DNA from 4 places in the Vreelandella mediterranea genome. Region 2 is predicted to be linked to each of the others. Evidence: predicted binding sites of a transcription regulator. Region 2 holds the regulator's gene; each other region holds the start of a gene.
The links. Region 2 encodes sigma-54, which starts transcription at its own class of promoters, with help from an activator protein. Its sites were predicted from a motif close to TGGCACNNNNNTTGCTNT; they were not measured.
Positions count from the first base shown of each region.

Region 1: glnA (glutamate--ammonia ligase) is a predicted target of sigma-54. The motif match lies at 2,083-2,100, and genes of this name have one in related genera.
Region 3: ACWFVE_RS10640 (HAD-IIB family hydrolase) is a predicted target of sigma-54. The motif match lies at 2,482-2,499, and genes of this name have one in related genera.
Region 4: ACWFVE_RS10620 (sugar phosphorylase) is a predicted target of sigma-54. The motif match lies at 2,701-2,718, and genes of this name have one in related genera.

Region 1 covers NZ_OZ310198.1:217,195-222,260, reverse strand. Annotated here, with positions in the region: gene ACWFVE_RS01120 (DUF4124 domain-containing protein) at 1-357, opposite strand, end outside; gene glnA (glutamate--ammonia ligase) at 441-1,847, opposite strand; gene ACWFVE_RS01110 (acyltransferase family protein) at 2,304-3,332, opposite strand; gene ACWFVE_RS01105 (alpha/beta hydrolase) at 3,483-4,376, shown strand; gene ACWFVE_RS01100 (hypothetical protein) at 4,439-4,747, shown strand; gene ACWFVE_RS01095 (2-hydroxyacid dehydrogenase) at 4,852-5,066, opposite strand, start outside.
Region 2 covers NZ_OZ310198.1:2,046,264-2,051,329, forward strand. Annotated here, with positions in the region: gene lptC (LPS export ABC transporter periplasmic protein LptC) at 1-425, shown strand, start outside; gene lptA (lipopolysaccharide transport periplasmic protein LptA) at 434-925, shown strand; gene lptB (LPS export ABC transporter ATP-binding protein) at 936-1,685, shown strand; gene ACWFVE_RS09610 (RNA polymerase factor sigma-54) at 1,791-3,203, shown strand; gene hpf (ribosome hibernation-promoting factor, HPF/YfiA family) at 3,286-3,594, shown strand; gene ACWFVE_RS09620 (PTS sugar transporter subunit IIA) at 3,599-4,069, shown strand; gene rapZ (RNase adapter RapZ) at 4,115-5,002, shown strand.
Region 3 covers NZ_OZ310198.1:2,295,169-2,300,234, reverse strand. Annotated here, with positions in the region: gene ACWFVE_RS10655 (FlgO family outer membrane protein) at 1-222, opposite strand, end outside; gene ACWFVE_RS10650 (hypothetical protein) at 227-910, opposite strand; gene ACWFVE_RS10645 (OmpA family protein) at 1,066-2,136, shown strand; gene ACWFVE_RS10640 (HAD-IIB family hydrolase) at 2,562-3,491, shown strand; gene ACWFVE_RS10635 (glycosyl transferase) at 3,550-4,770, shown strand; gene ACWFVE_RS10630 (methyl-accepting chemotaxis protein) at 5,022-5,066, opposite strand, start outside.
Region 4 covers NZ_OZ310198.1:2,288,063-2,293,128, forward strand. Annotated here, with positions in the region: gene ribBA (bifunctional 3,4-dihydroxy-2-butanone-4-phosphate synthase/GTP cyclohydrolase II) at 1-649, opposite strand, end outside; gene ribD (bifunctional diaminohydroxyphosphoribosylaminopyrimidine deaminase/5-amino-6-(5-phosphoribosylamino)uracil reductase RibD) at 786-1,970, opposite strand; gene nrdR (transcriptional regulator NrdR) at 1,970-2,491, opposite strand; gene ACWFVE_RS10620 (sugar phosphorylase) at 2,750-4,558, shown strand; gene dsbG (thiol:disulfide interchange protein DsbG) at 4,616-5,066, shown strand, end outside.

The DNA of each region.
Region 1 (5,066 bases), 1.8 Mb from region 2:
TTGATGGTCGTCGCGCAGCGCCGGCTCAACGTACACTTCGACCGGCGTCATGGCATCGCGAATCAGCGCCTCGGCCGACGGGTTGGCAATCACAAACCGGTCGTAGGGCATGAAGGGCTGGCCGGGCCGAGTCCTTGCCGGGCTCGAAGACGGTGGCGGCGACGTCCGCTCGACCCCGGGCAGCGGCGCCAGCGTGATCGCCTCGCCGCCGCGCTCCGGGTTGTCGGTATAAGTGACCCGGCCGCTTTCATCCACCACGCGGTACACCGTTTGCGCCTGGAGCTTTCCCGCCGTCAGCGAAAGCCCCAACAGCAACGCCGCCAGGCGCGCGCACTTCGCCATGTCAGTGACACCCATGCCCATGTTCTCCCCATAAAAAAACCCCGCCGAGGCGGGGTTTTGAGTCAGTAACACCTCAAGGGTGCCCCTAACGTTAGAGCTTAGCAGCTGTAGTACAGGTCGAACTCGACCGGGTGCGTCGCCATACGCATGCGCGTCACTTCTTCCATCTTGAGCTCGATGTAGGCGTCGATCATTTCGTCGGTGAACACACCGCCTTCGGTCAGGAAGGTGCGGTCAGCGTCGAGCGCTTCCAGCGCCTGATCGAGGCTCGAGGCAACGGTCGGTACGGCCTTGCCCTCTTCCGGCGGCAGGTCGTACAGGTTCTTGTCCATGGCGTCGCCAGGATGGATCTTGTTCTTGATGCCGTCGATACCCGCCATCAGCATGGCCGCGAACGCAAGGTACGGGTTGGCGGTCGGGTCGGGGAAGCGCGTTTCGACACGCTTGCCTTTCGGGCTAGCCGTGTACGGAATACGGATAGACGCACTGCGGTTACGGGCGCTGTAGGCCAGCATAACCGGCGCTTCGAAACCCGGTACCAGACGCTTGTAAGAGTTGGTCGAGGCGTTGGTGAAAGCGTTCAGCGCACGGGCGTGCTTGATGATGCCGCCAATGTAGTAAAGCGCCATTTCGGAAAGGCCCGCGTACTCGTCGCCGGCGAACTGGTTGGTGCCATCTTTCCAGAACGACTGGTGAACGTGCATGCCGGAGCCGTTATCGCCGACCAGGGGCTTGGGCATGAAGGTCGCGGTTTTGCCGTAGGCGTGGGCCACGTTGTGGATCACGTACTTCATTTCCTGAACTTCGTCGGCCTTCTTCACCAAGGTGTTGAACTTGACGCCGATTTCGTTCTGACCGGCGTTCGCCACTTCGTGATGATGCACTTCGACGCTCTGGCCGATCGCTTCAAGGGTGTTACACATTGCGCCACGAATGTCGTGGAAGCTGTCCACCGGCGGAACCGGGAAATAGCCGCCTTTCACACGCGGGCGGTGGCCCAGGTTGCCGCCTTCGATCTGGCTGTCGGTCGCCCAAGCGCCCTCTTCCGAGGAGATCTTGTACATGGAGCCCTGAATGTCGGTTTTCCAGTGTACTTCGTCGAAGATGAAGAACTCGGGTTCCGGGCCGAAAAACGCGGTGTCGCCAAGGCCGGTGGACTCAAGATAGGCTTCGGCACGCTTGGCGATGGAGCGCGGGTCACGATCGTAACCCTGCATGGTGGCCGGCTCGATGATGTCGCAACGCAAAATCAGCGTGGCATCTTCGGTGAAGGGGTCGAGAAAGCCGGTGCCGTCTTCCGGGCGCAGAATCATGTCGGATTCGTTGATGCCCTTCCAGCCTTCGATGGAGGAGCCATCGAACATCTGACCGTTTTCAAAAAACTCTTCGTCTACGTCCCGTGCCGGTACGGTGACGTGCTGCTCTTTACCGCGCGTATCGGTGAAACGCAGGTCTACCCATTTGACTTCATTTTCTTCGATTAGCGCGAGCGTCTTGGCTGACATACTGTTCTCCGTCTCCGGTATGAGCGTGGCTTAAAGCGTGTACTGTTAAGCGATCTATTAAACGTATTGTTGAACAAAACCGTTGATACGCCGCGAGCGTATAGCACGCCTTTGTTGTGTATTCGCGTTAGGGCGCGTTTCAAACCCGGCCCTGTGACCAGCGATTAAAATAAACTGACTATCGTTGTAGCACGCTGTGAGGCGTTTGCCTACGACGCCAGCCGTTGCCGTTTAATAAGCATGTAGCGTGCCAACTTTGCACCAATATGGCATGGCGAATTACCAAGCCTCTGTTTTAAAAATGATTTTCTCAACCCGAAAGCTGCCCTGATGTTGCGCGTTCAAATCAACGCACCCGGGACGGGGCTCAGAAGCCACTTTTAAGCGCACCAAAAAGGTTCATAAAAGCCTTTATTGAACCAAATGCGTGCGTAAGCATGGGTGATCGCCTATCCATTACACTTTTAAGCGCTTCCCAAAGAGCATCGTGGTCAACGTGGTGGTATTAGCGACCTTGTTGAGCCCGATAGAGCCCACGACGCCCACGACGATCAACAGCAGCGCGTAAAGGACAAGCGGCAGGGTTTCTACGCCGACCACCGTATCGACAATGGCAAAAAACATCGGGTGGGCGAGATAAATGCCGAAGGAGTAGCGGTTGACCGTGCGCATCCACGCAGGCGCGGGGCGCCCTTTCAGGTAGCGCATGGCGCAAAGCGTGGCCAGCACGAACAGCGGGATTACCCACACCTCCTTGGAGGTGAACACCAGCCAGCCGGGAAGCGTAGCCAGCACGATCAGCACCACCGCCCCGGCCAGCCAAACCGGGGAGGAGAGCGCTTGCATCCAGCGCGGCGGGCGGGGTTTTGTCGCGCCTTGCGCTACCGGCTGGTAGTAGCGCACCAGCACCAGCGCCAAAAAGAACAGATACACCCAGCCAAGCGGGGCGACCCACAGCAGATAGCCTGGCGGCGTCACCTCGAGCCAGTAGGCCGTGCCCCAATACGCCATACTGACCACGCAGCTCACCCAAAGCCCGGGCACCGGGTCGAACCGCCACAGCCGCCAGCGGGCAAACAGCCAGTACGCCACGTAGAACTGCATGGCGATAATCAGAAAGTAGCCATGCCAGCCCGCGTAGAGAAAGTACTCCCGGGCAACGCTTAAATACCCCACCGAGGTCTCGCCCATGTTCAGGCGCACCCACTCGGCGGTGGCGTAGATAAATCCATACGTTGCGTAGGGCAGCATCACGTACTTGACGCGTTGCCATAAAAACCCCGGCGGCACCTGGCGGGCATAGCGAAGCGCGAACACGAAAATGGAGATAAACAAAAAAACCGGCGTTCCCAACACCAGAGGGATACGCATCAAATCGGTGGTCAGAGTGTCCACGCGTTGATTGAGATGGTCCAGCCAATGAAACAGGAAAACCGCCGCGCATCCGTAGGCGCGCAGCCAATAAATCTCCTCGACCTTTTGCATCCAAGCCTCCTGCCTTGAGGCGCTGCTATGCTAATAGCGCAGCCAGCCCCGCTGGTCACATCCCTTTTGTCATGAACACTCGGAGGCAGTGTGCCCCTTCACCCTATTGCGGCTTGTCTTATGCGCTCAGCGCGTGCGCTCACTGTCGTTATGAGTACTTTTTTACTCAGTGCCCCGGCGCTGGCCGGCGAAGTCTCGCGCCACGCGTTCCCCTCCCCGGTGCTGGGTGATGACTACCCTTACACGCTCTACCTGCCCGACGGCTACCAAGTAGATGCCGCCGAACCCTACCCGGTGGTCTACATGCTGCATGGCTCGTTCGGCAACGAACACGACTGGGTCAGCCGGGGGCAGCTGGCTCGAACCGTCGACCGTTTGATCGACGCCGGGCACCTCCCCCCGGCGGTGTTCGTCATGCCGGGCAGCCGCAGTTGGTGGGTCGATGGCTATAACGAGCCTGCTCGCCGCGCCTTTTTCGACGACCTGATGCCGCATATCGAAACCACCTACCGCGTAGGCACCACCCGCGCCAAGCGCGGCGTGGCCGGGCTCTCGGCCGGCGGGTACGGCGCGCTGAATTTCGCCCTCGAGCGGCCGGACCTGTTCGCCGCGGTAGCGGCACTTAGCCCGGCAAGCTACGTCCCCGCACCGCCGCGCAACTCCTCGGCGCACCGCCACCCGGCCTTTCTCGACGCCCAGGGCGAGTTCGATCAAGCGCTTTGGCAGCGGCTCAACTATCCGGCTCACCTGGAAGATTACCGCCTGGCGGTCGCGCCGGGCGCCAACAACGAACCCAGCGCCACGCCCCCGGTGCCGCTTTATATCAGCGCGGGCCGCCGCGATGAGTTTGACGCCGAATATCACGCCCGCCAGCTGCGCCAGGCAATCGAGCGCATTCAACCAGGCCAGGTGCGCCTGGACCTTTACCCCGGCGGGCACACCTGGCGTGTATGGCGTGCCAGCCTACCCGCGGCGCTTACCTTCCTGTTTCAATACGTTGGCGCTGAAGAAACACCCGATCAGGGCGAATGGGACGGCCAGTAGGCGAGGCCCGTGACGACAAACTACACTAAGCTCATCACTCACTCGACAAAAGGATATTGAGGATGCATCAACATATCGAATGGGACGACCCCGGCAGCGCCAGCGTCGCGGCCTACTTCCAGGGCGACCCCAACCACACCCCGCCTTACCCCGGCGCCATTCTCTCCGCCCGCTACCAGCGCCGTATCGTACGCGTCAAAGTAGAAACCTACCGGGAAGAAGACGCCGTCAGCATCGGCACCGTGGCCGCCATCCTCGACGAACACGGCCACCGCCACAAAACCCAGGGCAAACTCAACATCGACGACATCGTACGCCTGCCAGATGACAAGCGCGCGATGGAACGCTGGGAGGAGGGGGCACAGGAATAAGCGAGAAAGATACGTAACCGCGTTTTTAGACAGACGGGAGGAACCTGCGCCAAGAGACTGAGCTACTGTCAAAGTAGCTCAGTTAAAAAGTATAAACTTAAGGATCAATTAACAGGTGTCAGCAGCGCACGCTCTTCGGCAAACGCCAGAAGATTGGCGAACTGTAAATCGCCCATCGCTTCTCGGGTTTGAGTGGTACCTGAGCCTTGATGTGGCTGGAGCACAACATTATCCAGCGCTACCAGCCTGGCGTCTACATTCGGCTCATTGTCGAAGACATCCAGACCAGCGCCACCCAAGCGCCCAGACACTAGTTGCT
Region 2 (5,066 bases):
ATGCCGAGCTTACGCTGTTTGGCGAAACCGGCGGCGTCACACAGCACCTTAGAACGCCGCACCTGGTCCATACACCTCAGCAAGCGCTGACCGAGGTCGACGCGCCGCGCGCGACGCTATTCGATTCCGACCAGCGCCAGTGGCTCGCCAGCGCTGACCACGGCATACTGCAAAACGAGCGTCAGTCGCTGGTCATGGAGGGCTCGGCCAGACTGCTCGCCCCGGAGGAGGGCTGGCAGCTCGATACCGAGCGGTTACACTACGATGGCGTCGACCGCCACGCCTACACCGAGGCACCGGCCCTTTTACAGCAGCCTCCTCAGCAGATGAGCGCCAACCGCATGGATGTCTGGCTCGACACGAGCCAGGTCCGGCTCACCGATAACGTACGCGGCACTCACCCGCCCGCCCGCTCAACGCCTTAGGAGTCGTTATGCACCCGTTTTTACGTACCGCGCTACTGGTACTGGCCCTGCCTTTGAGCGCCGCCGCCCAGACAAGCCAGGCCCCCGTCGAAGTCGAAGCCGACCGGCTCGATCTTGATCAGCGCGCGGGTACCGCCGTCTACTCCGGCAATGTGGATATCCGCCAGGGGGAAATGCAGATTCGCGGCGACCGTGTCGAAATCTCGCGCAACGACGCCGGCGAGCTTTCCCAGGCAGTGGCCACCGGCGAGCGCGCCTACCTTCGTAATCAGCTCGAAAACGACGGAGGCCCGATGGAAGGTTGGGCGCGGCGTATCGTCTACCACGTCAGCGAACGGCGCATCGAGCTTATCGACCAGGCCGAACTCCACCAGCGAGCCGACCGCTTTCAGGGCGGGCGCCTTGAGTACTTCATCGACCGCGAAGTGGTTCAGGCGCGCTCAGACGTTAGCGGTAGCGACAACCAGCGCATCCGCATGACGCTACAGCCCGCGCAATAGGAGAATGACCGTGTCGAGCACGCAATCTGGGGCGGTCAAAACGCTTCACGCCCGCCATCTCGCCAAAAGCTACAAGCGCCGCCGGGTGGTAAAAGACATCAACCTGGAGATCACCCAGGGCAGCGTGGTGGGCCTACTCGGGCCCAACGGGGCGGGCAAGACCACCTCGTTTTATATGATCGTGGGCCTGGTCAAGGCCGATGCCGGCACGGTAGGAATCGACGAGCGCGACCTGACCCGGGCACCGATGCACGAACGCGCCACCGCCGGCATCGGCTACCTCCCCCAGGAGGCATCGATTTTTCGCAAGCTGTCGGTGGCCGATAACATCATGGCGATTCTGGAAACGCGCAAGGAGCTGGACCGCCGCGCCCGGGAGGCGCGCCTGGAGCAATTGCTCGACGATTTCCACATCACCCATATCCGCGACAACCTGGGCATGAGTCTTTCCGGCGGCGAACGCCGCCGCGTGGAGATTGCCCGCTCGCTTGCCACCGACCCCGCGTTCATTTTGCTCGACGAGCCCTTCGCCGGGGTCGACCCGATCTCGGTCGGCGAGATCAAGTCGATCATCCTGGCTCTCAAGGCACGCCACATCGGCGTGCTGATCACCGACCACAACGTGCGCGAGACGCTGGATATCTGCGATATCGCCTATATCGTGGGTGACGGCCACATCATTGCAAGCGGTGACTCAACCGCCATTTTGAATAACCAGAAGGTTCGTGAGGTCTATCTGGGCGCCGATTTCCGCCTCTAAACCATCGCCAATCCTAAAGTTCCGTGTAGTGGCATATTTATTGCACTTGCGCCGGACCCCAACTCGCACTAGGGTGGAGCTTTACGAGTAACGAGTGGTTCTTCAATGGTCATGAAAGCCTCTTTACAGCTGCGTGTCGGCACACAGCTGACCATGACGCCTCAACTGCAGCAGGCCATTGCCCTGCTACAGCTTTCCACCCTCGATCTTCGCCAGGAAATCCAGCAGGCGCTCGACGCCAACCCGTTGCTGGAACAAGAGGACGAGTTTGGCGAAGAGAGCGTGACCGAGACCGCCGAAGCCGAATGGGAAGAAAGCATCCCCAGCGAACTCTCCATCGATAGCGAGTGGTCCGACACCTATCAGGACATGGCGGCCAGCGCCGGCAGTGAGGGGCCGGATTTCGAGCGACAGGCGGCGGGCCAAAGCCTGCATGGCCACCTGCTTTGGCAGCTGGCCATGACCGACGCCAGTGAGCGCGAATACGCCATTGCCGAAAGCCTGATCGACGCGCTGGACCCCAACGGTTACCTCACCCAGCCTCTCAACGATATTCGCGAAGGGCTCAAGGCCCAGGGGCTCGAGGGTTTGAGTCAGCGCGAGGTGGAAAACACGCTGATGCGTATGCAGCAGTTCGAACCCACCGGCGTTTTCGCCCGCGACCTTCGCGAATGTCTGATGCTCCAACTCGCCACCCTGGCCGACGACACGCCGCTTCTGGTGCCCGCCAAGCGCCTGGTGCGCCAGTTTCTCGAAGCGCTCGGCAAGGACGACATGCGCCTTTTGAAGCGCCGCCTGGGGCTTGACGACGAGCAACTCGATGACGTCATCGGACTGATCAGAAGCCTGGACCCGCGCCCGGGCAGCGCATATGGCATCACCAACGATAGCTACATCACTCCGGATCTGGTGGTACGCCACGATAACGAAGGCTGGCACCTCGAGCTCAACCCCGAGGCGCTTCCGCGGCTGCGCGTCCAGCCTGATTACGCAAGCCTGATCAAGCGGGCGGACAAGAGCCAGGACAACCAGTTTTTAAAAGAGCACCTACAAGAGGCTCGCTGGCTGATCAAGAGCCTTTCGAGTCGCAACGATACGCTGTTACGCGTCGGTCGCGAGATCATCGCCCGCCAGCTTGGCTTTTTGGAGCGCGGCGAAGAGGCCATGAAACCCTTGATACTCGCCGATATCGCCGAGGCCGTGGAGATGCACGAGTCGACGATTTCACGGGTGACGACGCAAAAATACATTCACACCCCCCGCGGCGTATTTGAGCTCAAGTACTTCTTCTCGAGCCAAGTGAGCGGTCATGACGGCAACGACAGCCACTCCAGCACGGCGATCCGCGCCCGGTTGAAAAAACTGATTCAAGAAGAGACGCCAGGCAAGCCGCTCTCGGACAGCCGCCTGGTGTCACTATTGGAAGATGGCGGTATTAGCGTAGCGCGGCGCACGGTGGCAAAATACCGCGAGGCCATGGGGATTCCCTCCTCCAGCGAACGGCGGCGTTTGCGTTAAAAAGTGAAACTGGCCGCCGGGGCTTTGCAACGGTAGAAAAAGGGTTACAATCAAAGGACAGTCCTGGATTAGGAGTACGTCGATGCAAGTCAATATTACGGGCCATCACCTGGAACTGACCGACGCTCTGCGCGATTACGTTAACGAAAAACTCGAACGTATCGAGCGTCACTACGACAATATCACCACCGTTCATGTCACGCTTTCCATCGAGAAAGAGCGTCAGCAGGCCGCCTGCACCCTCCATGCGGCCGGCGCCGATTTGCACGCCGAAGCCCAGGACAACGACATGTACGCCGCCATTGACGCGCTGGCCGACAAAATCGACCGCCAACTCGTAAAACACAAGGAAAAAGCACAAGCTCGCGCCCAGGGCGCTGGCGTGCGTTAAATCGATGACCCTGGAAACCATACTCCCCCCGGAGCGCGTGCTGTTCGACGTCCCCGGGGGCAGCAAAAAGCGCGTGCTGGAGTTCTTCAGCACCTTCATCGCCCAAAATACGCCCAGCCTGGATAGCCAGGAAGTGTTCAGCCGTCTGATAGGCCGGGAGCGATTAGGCAGTACCGGCATTGGTAATGGGGTCGCGATTCCCCATGCCCGCAGCCCTCACTGCAGCGCCCCTATCGCCGGCTTTCTAAAGCTTGCCGAACCGGTGGATTTCGACGCCATCGACGGTGACCCGGTGGATTTGGTGTTTGTACTGCTGGTGCCGGAAGAGGCCGACGACACCCACCTTGCGCTGTTGGGTCAGGTCGCCACCATCATGAATGACGCCGCCACGCGCGCGCAGTTTCGCAAATGCGAGAGCCAGCGCGAGCTTTTGGAGATCGTCACCGCCAAAATTCGCGAGCAAACGGGCAGCTAAATCAAGGCCCTACCCACCCAGCCCTACAGACCGAAGAGAAACACTATGCAACTGGTGATTATCAGCGGCCGCTCCGGGTCGGGAAAGTCCATTGCGCTTCAGGCGCTGGAGGACCTGGGCTACTACGCCATCGACAACTTGCCGGCCATGCTGCTGGGTTCACTGGTCGATGAGCTAAGACAGCAAGGCGAGCGCACGCACCTGGCGGTGAGTATCGATGCGCGCAACCTGCCCACGGCCCTGGAGCGCTTTCCGGCCCTGCTTCAGGACATCAAATCCGGCAGTACCCGCGTACAGGTGATTTATCTCACCACCGACGCCCGGATTTTGCTCGAGCGCTATTCGGCCACGCGCCGGCGCCACCCGCTGACCCGGGACAGCGGGATGACCCTGGAAGAAGCGATCGCCAAGGAGGAAGAGACGCTTTTTGGCATCCGCGAACTGGCGGATCTAATGATCGACACCTCGCGGCTGACGGTGCACGATTTGCGCGGACGGATCACCGACCAGCTGGGCCACCAGCGCCAGAGCCAGCTCACCCTGACGCTCGAGTCGTTTGGCTACAAGCGGGGAGTGCCGCTGGACGCGGATATCGTGTTCGATATCCGCTGTCTGCCCAACCCTTACTGGGACCCGACGCTTAGACACTTCACCGGGCGCGACGCCGAGATTGCCACCTTTTTAGAGGCCTATCCGGTCGTCGATGAGATGGGCATGGATATTCTCAACTGGCTGGAGAAGTGGCTTCCGGCCTACCAGAGCAGCCAGCGCAGCTACATGACCATCGCTATCGGCTGTACCGGCGGCCAGCACCGCTCGGTGTACATGGTCGAACAGCTGGCCAAAAAGATGCTCGATAAGCGCTCCAGCGTACAGCTTCGCCACCGCGAGCTGGGCATTCACTACAGCGTTGATGACGCCACCCCATCGTAATGCTGGGCGGCGGGAGCTTGCCGTGTCATCCCTTATGAACCACGCACATTCAATCAAGACACCG
Region 3 (5,066 bases), 250 kb from region 2:
CATCGGGCTATACCGGGTCAAGTCCGGATTGTTGGCGATCATGGTCATCGCGGCCTCGTGGGCCAGGTCGGACAGATCCGGTGGCGGTGGGGGCGGGCTGGCATTTCGCTGGTTGATGCCCGCGCAGCCGCTCAGTAACAGCACGCTCAGGACAAAAAGCGCCCGGCGCCAAGGGGCACGGCGCGTAATGAAGGCAAACGGTGAAGAAATCATTGCGTGCATGGCCTTACCAGGTGTTGGTGAGTGGGATAGAGGGCTCGACAGGGGTATGGTATACCCGGCGCGGCGCGTATTGGTGGCGATCACCCTTATTGATGTAGTAGATATTCGAAGAGGAGTACAGGATGCGCTCGCCATCGACGATCTGCGTCGTGACAATGATCTCTTCGTTGCCGGTGTGCGTCCAGCTGCCGCTGGTGATATCCGCCGCGACCCCCGCCGGAATCAGCCCCAGCGCCGGTTCGCTCCAACGGTTGATCGGAATCGTAGCCACGGCGATGCCCGCCGTTAGTGCGGTGAACGCGCCGACCGGCGGGCGGATAAAGCCGCGATCGCGATGCTCGACGACCTCGACATCAATAACGACCTCAGCGCTATTATCGGTGGGGTTCATCGTCACGTTGGCGCCTCGGGTGACGAGCTCGCTGGTCAAAAAGGTGCGGAAACCGCGGCCAAACTCGCCACCGCTGTAAGCTACATAGCCGTCCGGCTCCGGGTTTTGAATGTGTAGGTCGCGAAACCGTACGCGCTCGCGCTGAAGGATCTGGCCCGCTTCATGGCGTGCGAGTATTTCCCAATGGTGAGCGGCCTGCATGCGCTGTTGCTCGGAATAGGGATAGGTCGTCGCAATCGGCGCTTGCGAGGTATTGGCGTAAAAGCAGCCGCTCAGGGTAAGACTCAACAGTCCCACGCCAAGCGCGCCTCCCAAACGCGTTGTTCCAGCTAAAAGGCGGGTATACACCGGCTAGTTCCTTCTCTTCACAAAAGGTGTTTTTGATAGACTTGTCGACCACGTCTATATTCCATCGGCCAACGGGTAGAAAACTTGAATGAGTAGAGACACCTATGCTTGAAGACCACCGCGGAGGTCCGCGCCACGACTCGTTGCTGTCCGCGTACCCGTCGGACGATGGCAACAGCGGCTGGATGATCAGCTATATCGACATCATGACGCTGCTCGTCGCGCTTTTTGTGATCATTATCGCCGCAGCGAATGTAAGCCCTGGCTGGTCAAACGACGATCCGCTGGATTTATCGACCAGCGACGCGCCGGACACTCAGCAGCCCGAGCTTCGCGTGCCATTGCCGGAAACGCTAGAGCGTACCTCCGCCCCGGCGGCGAGGGGGCTAAGTCCCACCGCCATTAGCGCCTCGCTTGGCGTGGTGGGGCCGTTACCTCGCAGGCCTATAGCGTCGCCGGCGGAAGTGCCGGTAGAAGCCCTTCCACCCCCTGCGCTTTTGGCCCGCCAAGCGCCTGGCGCTCAAGTCGATGCGCTGGATATTGACGACCCTGCGCCGGTTTTTGAGTGGCTGCTTCCCACGCCGCTCTTTACCGCCCAGGCCACGGCACGCCAAGGCAACGATACGCGTCTAACGGGCAACTCGGCCCTGGCCGACTACATGGTGATTCTAACCGATCAGCCGCCGGTAAACGCGATTGCCTTGAGCGAAGAGGCCATCGAAGGAGCGGTGAGCGCCGCCGAAGGCTTAAACGAGCGCGTCGCCGACTCGCTTTATCTGCCAAGTTTGGAGGGGGTCGAAGTAGCGCGTGTCGCCGAAGGGATTAGCCTGCGCGTGCAGGATCAGCTGCTGTTTCCCTCGGCCACCTCGGATCTCACCGAAAGCGGCGCTTCTCTGGTGGATAGCCTACTGGCGACCATTCAGCGTTTTGATGGCGAGGTATGGGTCGAGGGCCACTCGGATAGCCAATCGATCAATACGCCGGAGTTTTCCTCCAACTGGGCGCTCTCCAGTGCCAGGGCCATCGCCATTGTCGAAGCGCTTGAGGCAGCCGGCGTAGAGGCCTCGCGGTTGCGAGCGGTGGGGCTCGCTGCGACGCGGCCGCTCGAGGACAACACCACGGCGGATGGGCGCGCAAGAAACCGCCGGGTCGAGGTCGTTATCCACGTGGAGTAATTTACCGACAAAAAAAGACCCGCCGGGGGAGGGCGGGTCACTAAGGGCTTGGCTCGGTGTATTCTGCTGGCGTCAGGTGAGGGGTGTACAAGGCCGCCAGCAGGTACAATTCGAGTATAGACATTTTGGCGTTTCTGCCAAGCATTTTTGAAAGATTTTTTATACTTTGTTAAAGCCTTGTTCAAGTTTTCCTGTTTTTCAGTGATAACCCACAGGCAGCGAGTCAGAATGCAGGGTTTAATTTGCATCAATGTGGTGCAAAGTGCCTGCCCCGTTCTGGTGCTCGGAACTTTGGATCGCAGCGCTCGCTTTTTATCTTTTTGAAAGTAAAGATAATACGCTGTGTGGCACGTAATCTGCTTGGTGGCTGATTCACACCGCCGCTCGTCAATATCGGGTGGCCTAAAAACATGAGCAGGTACGCCATGCCGGAACACGTCCCATCACCACGATCGGCCCAAGCGCCTGGCAGTAGAGCGCTGGACCCCGCCTTCGAACCGCGTTTGCTGGTAACGGACCTGGACGGCTCTTTGCTGGACCATGACAGCTACGATTTTTCTCCGGCCAGGGCGTCGCTCATCCGGCTTGGCGAGCTGGGGGTGCCCGTTATCCCCGTGACCAGTAAGACCCGCGCCGAGCTGATTCCGCTGCGCGAGGCCCTCAAGCTCACTTCCACCCCCTTTGTCGCTGAAAACGGCGCAGTGATCGGCCTGCCGCCGGGCTGGTGCCATCCAAGCCTGGACCGCCCAGGCGACGCCAGGGACGGCATCGTCATCAAACATACCGGGGTGGATGCCCGCTTCATTCGCGCGCGACTAAACGTATGGCGTGAGCGCTTGGGCGTGCGCTTTACCCGTATGGGCGAGATGTCCGTTGAGCGGCTCATCGAACTGACCGGGTTGGACGAGACGCGCGCCAACGCCGCACGCCAGCGGGAAGGCAGCGAGCCGCTAATCTGGGAGGATGATGACAAGGCGTTGGAGGGCTTTCGTCAAGCGCTTGAAAGCGATGGCCTGGCGCTGACCCAGGGCGGGCGTTTTCATCATGTAATGGGCGCGGCCTCGGACAAGGGCAGCGCCGTGAACTGGCTGATCAAGCGCTTTAGCGCCCTGCGCGGGCGGGCTCCACTTACCCTGGGCCTTGGCGATGGTCCCAACGATGTCGAAATGCTCGAGGCCGTGAACCAGGCGGTGGTCATCAAGGGGCGTCATCGCTTGACCGTGGCCCCCGCCAACCCGCTTTTATATCGCACCAGCGCAGAGGGCCCCGAGGGCTGGGTCGAGGGCCTCATGTACTGGTGGGGCCAGGCAGACGAACGCTTGGCCGTGGCCGAAGACGACGCCACGACGAGATAAATTGGGTTCTGGGGCCTTATAAGGTCAACGCCGGACGATACGCCAGAGAGGGCACACTATGAGCGATTTTCATCAAAACGGTTTAGTGACGGACTTTCACAACTTGACGCGGCGTCCCGTCGAGGATCTCGAGAAAGATCTGGCTGACTTTGCCAAGCGCCGCCCCATGGGGCTCATTCTGCCGTCGCTTTTTTCCGAGCTCGAGGGGCCAGCCCTGTCGGCGATCATCGACGAGCTCAAACACGTTCCCTACCTTGGCGAAATCGTGATCGGACTCGACCGGGCCGACCGCGAACAGTTCTTGTACGCCCGGGAGTTTTTCTCCCGTCTGCCGCAGCATACGCGCATCCTTTGGAACGACGGACCGCGCCTGCGCGCGCTGGACAGCGAACTCGAAGAGCACGGTCTGGGGGCGCTGGAGCCGGGCAAAGGGCGCAACGTGTGGTACTGCGCGGGCTATATGCTCGCCTCGAACCGCTCGACGGTGGTGGGGCTTCACGACTGCGATATTTTGACCTACGACCGTGGGCTGCTGGCGCGCTTGATGTACCCGGTAGCGCATCCGCGCTTCAACTACAGTTTCTGTAAGGGCTACTACCCGCGTATTGCCGAAGGCAAACTCAACGGCCGCGTCTCCCGGCTAATGGTTACACCGCTTCTGCGCGCCCTGAAAACCGTGTGCGGGCCGCTGCCGTATCTGGATTACCTGGACAGCTTTCGCTACCCGCTCTCCGGCGAGTTCGCCATGCGCCGTGACGTGCTGGAAGGCATTCGTATTCCGGCGGATTGGGGGCTCGAGATAGGCGTACTCTCGGAGCTTCAGCGCAACTATTCGATGCGCCAGATCTGCCAGGTGGACATCGCCGATGCCTACGACCATAAACACCAACCCGTCAGCGAAGAAGACGCAAGCGGTGGGCTCAACCGCATGAGTCTGGATATCGCCAAAGCGCTTTACCGCAAACTCGCCACCCAAGGCGTGAGTTTTAGCAGTGAGGATTTTCGCACGCTCAAAGCGACCTATTATCGCCTGGCGCTCGATTTGATCGAAGCCTACGACCACGACGCCACCATGAACGGACTGAGTCTTGACCGCCACAGTGAAGAGCAGGCGGTCGAGCTTTTTGCCAGCAACCTGCTGGAGGCGGGCAACCTGTTTCTGGAAAACCCACGCGAACGTCCCTTTATCCCCAGCTGGAGCCGCGTCCAGGCCGCCGTACCGGATTTACTGGCGCGCATGCACGAAGCGGTCGAGTTGGACAATCAGGGCAAGGTCTAGCAAGAACGTAGGTCTAGCAAGAACGTATTCAGGCCTAGTGGCAAGCGTAGGTTTCAGCGGGTAATTTCTAAAACGTGGCCTCGTCAGCAAGGGAAGGCCATGCCTTCCATCGCCCAATTGAATGGGGCTCCTACAATAGGCTCATCCACCGTAGGAGCAGGCTTTAGCCAGCGATGCCGCGTAAAGCGCGGCTGGGGGCGGTGCCAGAAAAAAGGCTGGCCTGAAAAGGCCAGCCTTGTGAGCGACAGGCGTTAGAAGTCGCTGGGGGGAGTGTTGGCGCTGGGCAGGCGCTGCGG
Region 4 (5,066 bases), 240 kb from region 2:
CTTCGATTAGATCGACGGTTTGCTCGTTGACCATGCGGTAGTGAATCAGATCGGCGATGGTGCCCATCTTGATACCGTGGGTGTTGGCGAACGCCTCGAGTTCGGGGCGGCGCGCCATGCTGCCATCGTCGTTCATGATCTCACAGATCACCCCGCTCGGGTCACACCCGGCAAGTGCCGCCAAATCGCAGGCCGCCTCGGTGTGCCCGGCGCGGCGCAGCACCCCGCCCGGCTCCGCCATCAACGGGAAGACGTGTCCGGGCTGGACGATATCCGCCGCTTTCGCGTTGGGGGCCGCCGCGGCCTGTACGGTGCGCGCGCGATCCGCAGCCGAAATACCGGTCGTCACGCCTTCGCGGGCCTCGATGGAGAGGGTGAACTTGGTGCCGAAACCGGAGCCGTTTTTACCCACCATCAAGGGCAGGTCCAGCCGCTCGCAGCGCTCGCGCGTCATGGGCATACAGATCAGCCCGCAGGCGTGGCGCGCCATGAAGTTGATATGCTCGGGCTGAACTTTTTCAGCCGCCATAATGATATCGCCTTCGTTTTCGCGATCCTCATCATCCATGAGGATCACCATTTTGCCCTGACGGATATCTTCGACCAGATCGGCAATCGGGGACAGCCCCTCTGAACAGGCGTGCACCATGGAATCTCCCAAACAGTAGCCGCACTATGTGCGATTTTGCGCGCAAGGGTACCTTGGCTGACCCGCGCGCGCCAGGTTTAAGCGCGTTTGCCACAAGCGCCAACCCTTGGTCAGCGCCTCTCAACGTGCGCGCGATTTAGTCGGCGTTACCGCAGGTCTCGAGATCGTGGGGTTTGGCAATAACGCGCCAATCCTCCCCTACCGCCCGGATATCCTGAATATCCAGGCGCTTTTGATGCGCCATTTCGGTAAGCCCGGGCAGCGCGAAAAGCGGCCGTGCTTCGCCCCCCAAAAGCGTGGGCGCGACAAAAAGCTGCAGCTCGTCGACCAGGTGCGCATCGAGCAGTGCCCCGGCCAGGGTCGCGCCGGTTTCTACCAGCACTTCGTTGACGTCGTACTCGCAGGCCAAATAGCTCAGCATATCGGAAAGCGACACCCTGCCCGCCGCGAAAGCGGGCATTACGTGAATGTGCGCGCCTGCCTCTTCCAGTTTACGGCGTTTCTCTTCGCTGTGCTGCTCGGTGGTGACCACCAGGGTCTGGCCGGGCTCTTGCAGGCAGGCCGCCGCCAGCGGCAGGCGCAGCGTCGAGTCCATGATCACACGAAGCGGCTGGCGGGCGGCGACTATCTCGCCGTTAACGAGGCCGAGCTGCTCGGCGCGCAGGGTCAGGCGCGCATCATCCAAAATGATCGACTCGACGCCGCTCAAAATGGCGCTCGAGCGCGCGCGTAGGCGCTGTACCTGGCGGCGCGCCTCGGGTCCGGTAATCCACTGGGACTCACCCGAGCCCATGGCGGTGCGCCCATCCAGACTCATGGCCATTTTCAAGCGCACGAATGGCAACCCGCGCTGCATACGCGAGATAAACCCCGGATTGAGCGCCTGGGCATCTGAGGCCAAAAGCCCGGTCTCGACCTTGATACCCGCCTTTTCCAAGCGCTCGACCCCTTGGCCGCTGACCTGCGGGTTGGGGTCGACCATGGCGATTACCACCCGGGCTACCTGGGCGCTCACCAACGCATCGGCACAGGGGCCCGTGCGGCCTACGTGAGAGCAAGGTTCCAGCGTAACGTAGGCGGTCGCCCCGCGGGCGCTGTCGCCGGCGGCATCAAGGGCATGCACTTCCGCGTGGGGCTCGCCTGCTCGCTCGTGAAAGCCTTCGCCTACCACGCGCCCTTCGCCCTCGGCGCCCGCGTCATCGTAGCGAACGATCACACAGCCCACTCGCGGGTTGGGGTCAGTGGTATAAAGGCCCTTTTTGGCAAGCGTAAGAGCTCTTGCCATATAGACGTGGTCGCGGGGGGAAAAGGCTGTGCTCATCAGGACTCTCCGCCAGGCTTTACCGCTTCATTATCAGCGCCTGCCGGTGTAGCACTCGAGGCCTCTTTAGGGCTTTGCGCCAGCCGGTCGATCTCGGCGCGAAACTCGTCCAGATCCTGAAACTTGCGATACACCGAAGCAAAGCGGATGTACGCGACCTGGTCGAGCCCGCTCAGCGCTTTCATGACCGCCTCGCCAATATCCCAGGCGTTCACTTCTCGCTCGCCCTGAGCACGCAATTGCTGGCGAATGCGCTCGACCGCCGCTTCGATGGCTTCGGCGCTGACCGGGCGCTTTTCCAGTGCGCGCAGCATGCCGGCGCGTAGCTTGGCCTCGTTGAAACTTTCACGGGAGCCATCGGATTTTACCACCCGCGGCATAATGAGCTCCGCGGTTTCGTAGGTGGTAAAGCGCTCCTGGCAGCTGGCGCACTGGCGCCGCCGCCGCACCTGGTCGCCGTCTGCCACCAGGCGCGAGTCGGTGACTCGAGTATCATTAGCACCACAAAAAGGGCAATGCATGGCCGTCAACCTATGGTTAGAGCAGTAATAACGTTGTGCCGCCTGAGCGCTTTTTTAAACGCACGCTATCGAACAAGAGTCGTTTAAAAGCAGGCCTTTAAAAACAGACTTTTTAAAGGCCTACTGAAGACCCCCGCAAGGGTTCGTTCAATATGCATGGGCCGCCGCCTTTTCTATCGATGCGGCCATAACCTAGCATTGTAACGATTTGGCACACAAGCTGCAGCGTTTGTTACAGCTATCACAAGAGGACGCGCCATGACGCCTTTCGAGCAAACGCTTCACCGCTATTTGACCCACCTTTATGGCCACCGCGCGGACGAGGTCGTCCGGCGAATCAACCAGCACCTGGCGTACTACGCCGACGCCCGGGCAAGGGGCGAAAGCCAGGACGGCACGCCGGTTGCCCGGGTGAGCGACGCACTCCCCGGCGCACCACTTTGGAGCGAAAAGGATCAGTGGGTGATCAGCTATGGCGACTCGATCACCGCTGAGGATCAGCCTTCCCTTACCGTACTCAGCGATTTTTTACGCAACCGCTTGGGCGACTGCGTTAGCGGCGTGCACGTACTGCCCTTCTTTCCCTGGAGCAGCGACGACGGCTTTTCGGTCATTCACTACCGGGAAGTCAATCCCGAGCTTGGCGATTGGTCGCATATCCGCGAGATTGCCCAGCACTTCGACCTCATGGGCGATTTGGTACTCAACCACGTCTCCCGGGAGTCGCTCTGGTTCGTCGACTACCTGACCGGGAGCCTACCCGGGCGCGATTTCTTTATCGAGGCCGACCCGCAGACGGATGTCTCCCAAGTGACCCGGCCACGCAGTAGCCCGCTGTTGGTGCCCGTGGCCACCCGGCGCGGCACGCGCCACCTGTGGGCGACCTTTTCTGACGACCAGATCGATCTGAACTTCGAAAACCCGGATGTCCTGCTCGAATTCGTGGGCATTCTGCTTTTCTATCTACTGCAGGGTATTCGCATCATCCGCCTCGACGCCGTGGCGTTTTTATGGAAACGCCTGGGTACGAACTGCATCCACCTGCCCGAAACCCATACCGTGGTGCGCCTTTTGCGCGCGATCGTCGACGAGGTGGCCCCGGGGACGCTGTTGATCACCGAAACCAACGTGCCCCACGCGGAGAACATCAGCTACTTCGGCCTCGAGCGGCTACTGCCGGAGGCAGCAGAGCCCGTCAAAACCGCGGACGAGGCACACATGGTGTATCAATTTGCCCTGCCGCCACTTTTATTGCACACCCTTACCCGGGGTGAAACCTCGACCCTACAGGCCTGGCTTGCAAGCCTGCCCACGCTTCCGGACAACTGCACCTACTTGAACTTTACCGCGAGTCACGACGGCATCGGCGTGCGCCCGCTGGAAGGCCTGTTACCCGATCACGAGCGCGACGCTTTGCTTGAATTGATGCACCGCTTCGGCGGTTTTGTCAGCATGCGCAGCAACCCCGACGGCAGCGACACGGCCTACGAGATCAACATCACCTGGTTCGAGGCAATGCGCGGCACCCGCCGCGGACCGGACCCCTGGCAGATCGCACGGTTTTTGTGTAGCCAAGCGATCATGCTCACGCTTCAGGGGATTCCTGCGCTCTACATTCACACCCTGACCGGCTCGCTCAACGACGTCGAGGGCGTAGAGCGAAGCGGACGGCTGCGCTCGATCAACCGTCACCACTGGGCACTCGATGAACTGGAGCTGTTGCTGGAAAGCCCAACGACGCCGACCCATGATATATTCTTTGCGCTACGCGAATTTTTGAAGCAGCGCAGCTCGGAGCCATGCTTTCATCCAGGCGCCGCCCAGCGCGTTATCGCGACAAGCGACAACGTACTGGCCATCGAGCGCGGCCCGCTTCAAGACGGTAGAACCTTGCTGGCGCTTTTCAACGTGACCGATAAGCCCGCCCCGCTCGATGAGGCCGGCAAGGCGCTGACAGACGCCCTCGACCGGCACACCTGGCGAACACTCGATAGCGAGCAGGCCTGGATACCGGAACAAGCCCTGCCCCCCTACGCCGTTCGCTGGCTGGTGCGCGAAGGGGGTTGAATCGCTCGACCTGCGCTGCGCTGCGCGACGACCCACTCCCTTGAGGCCATTACCCCCATGCCGGTCACGTTTAAAAAATCACTGCTCACCGCGCTTGTGAGCGCAGGCCTGGGGTCGACGCTTGGCGTTGCCTCAGAACTCCCTGCTCCCATCAAGGCGCTGCGCGATCAGGGCGTCATGATTCACGAACGCTTCGAAGCCCCCGGCGGGCTCACTGGCTTTGGCGCCAGCACGCCAGGTCAGGAAATGATCATCTACCTGACGCCGGACGGCGAGCACGCCATTATCGGCACGATGATGGATCGCCTGGGTGAAAATGTCACCGAAGATCAGCTCGAGGCTTCTGTGCGCGTACCGCTGGAAGCGCAGACCTGGCAAAGCCTTGTGCAGAGCCACTGGATTCAGGATGGCGACCGCGAAGCGCCCAGGACGGTCTACATGTTTACCGATGCCAACTGTCGCTACTGCAAGCAGCTTTGGCGCCAAACCCGCCCCTGGGTCGAGGCCG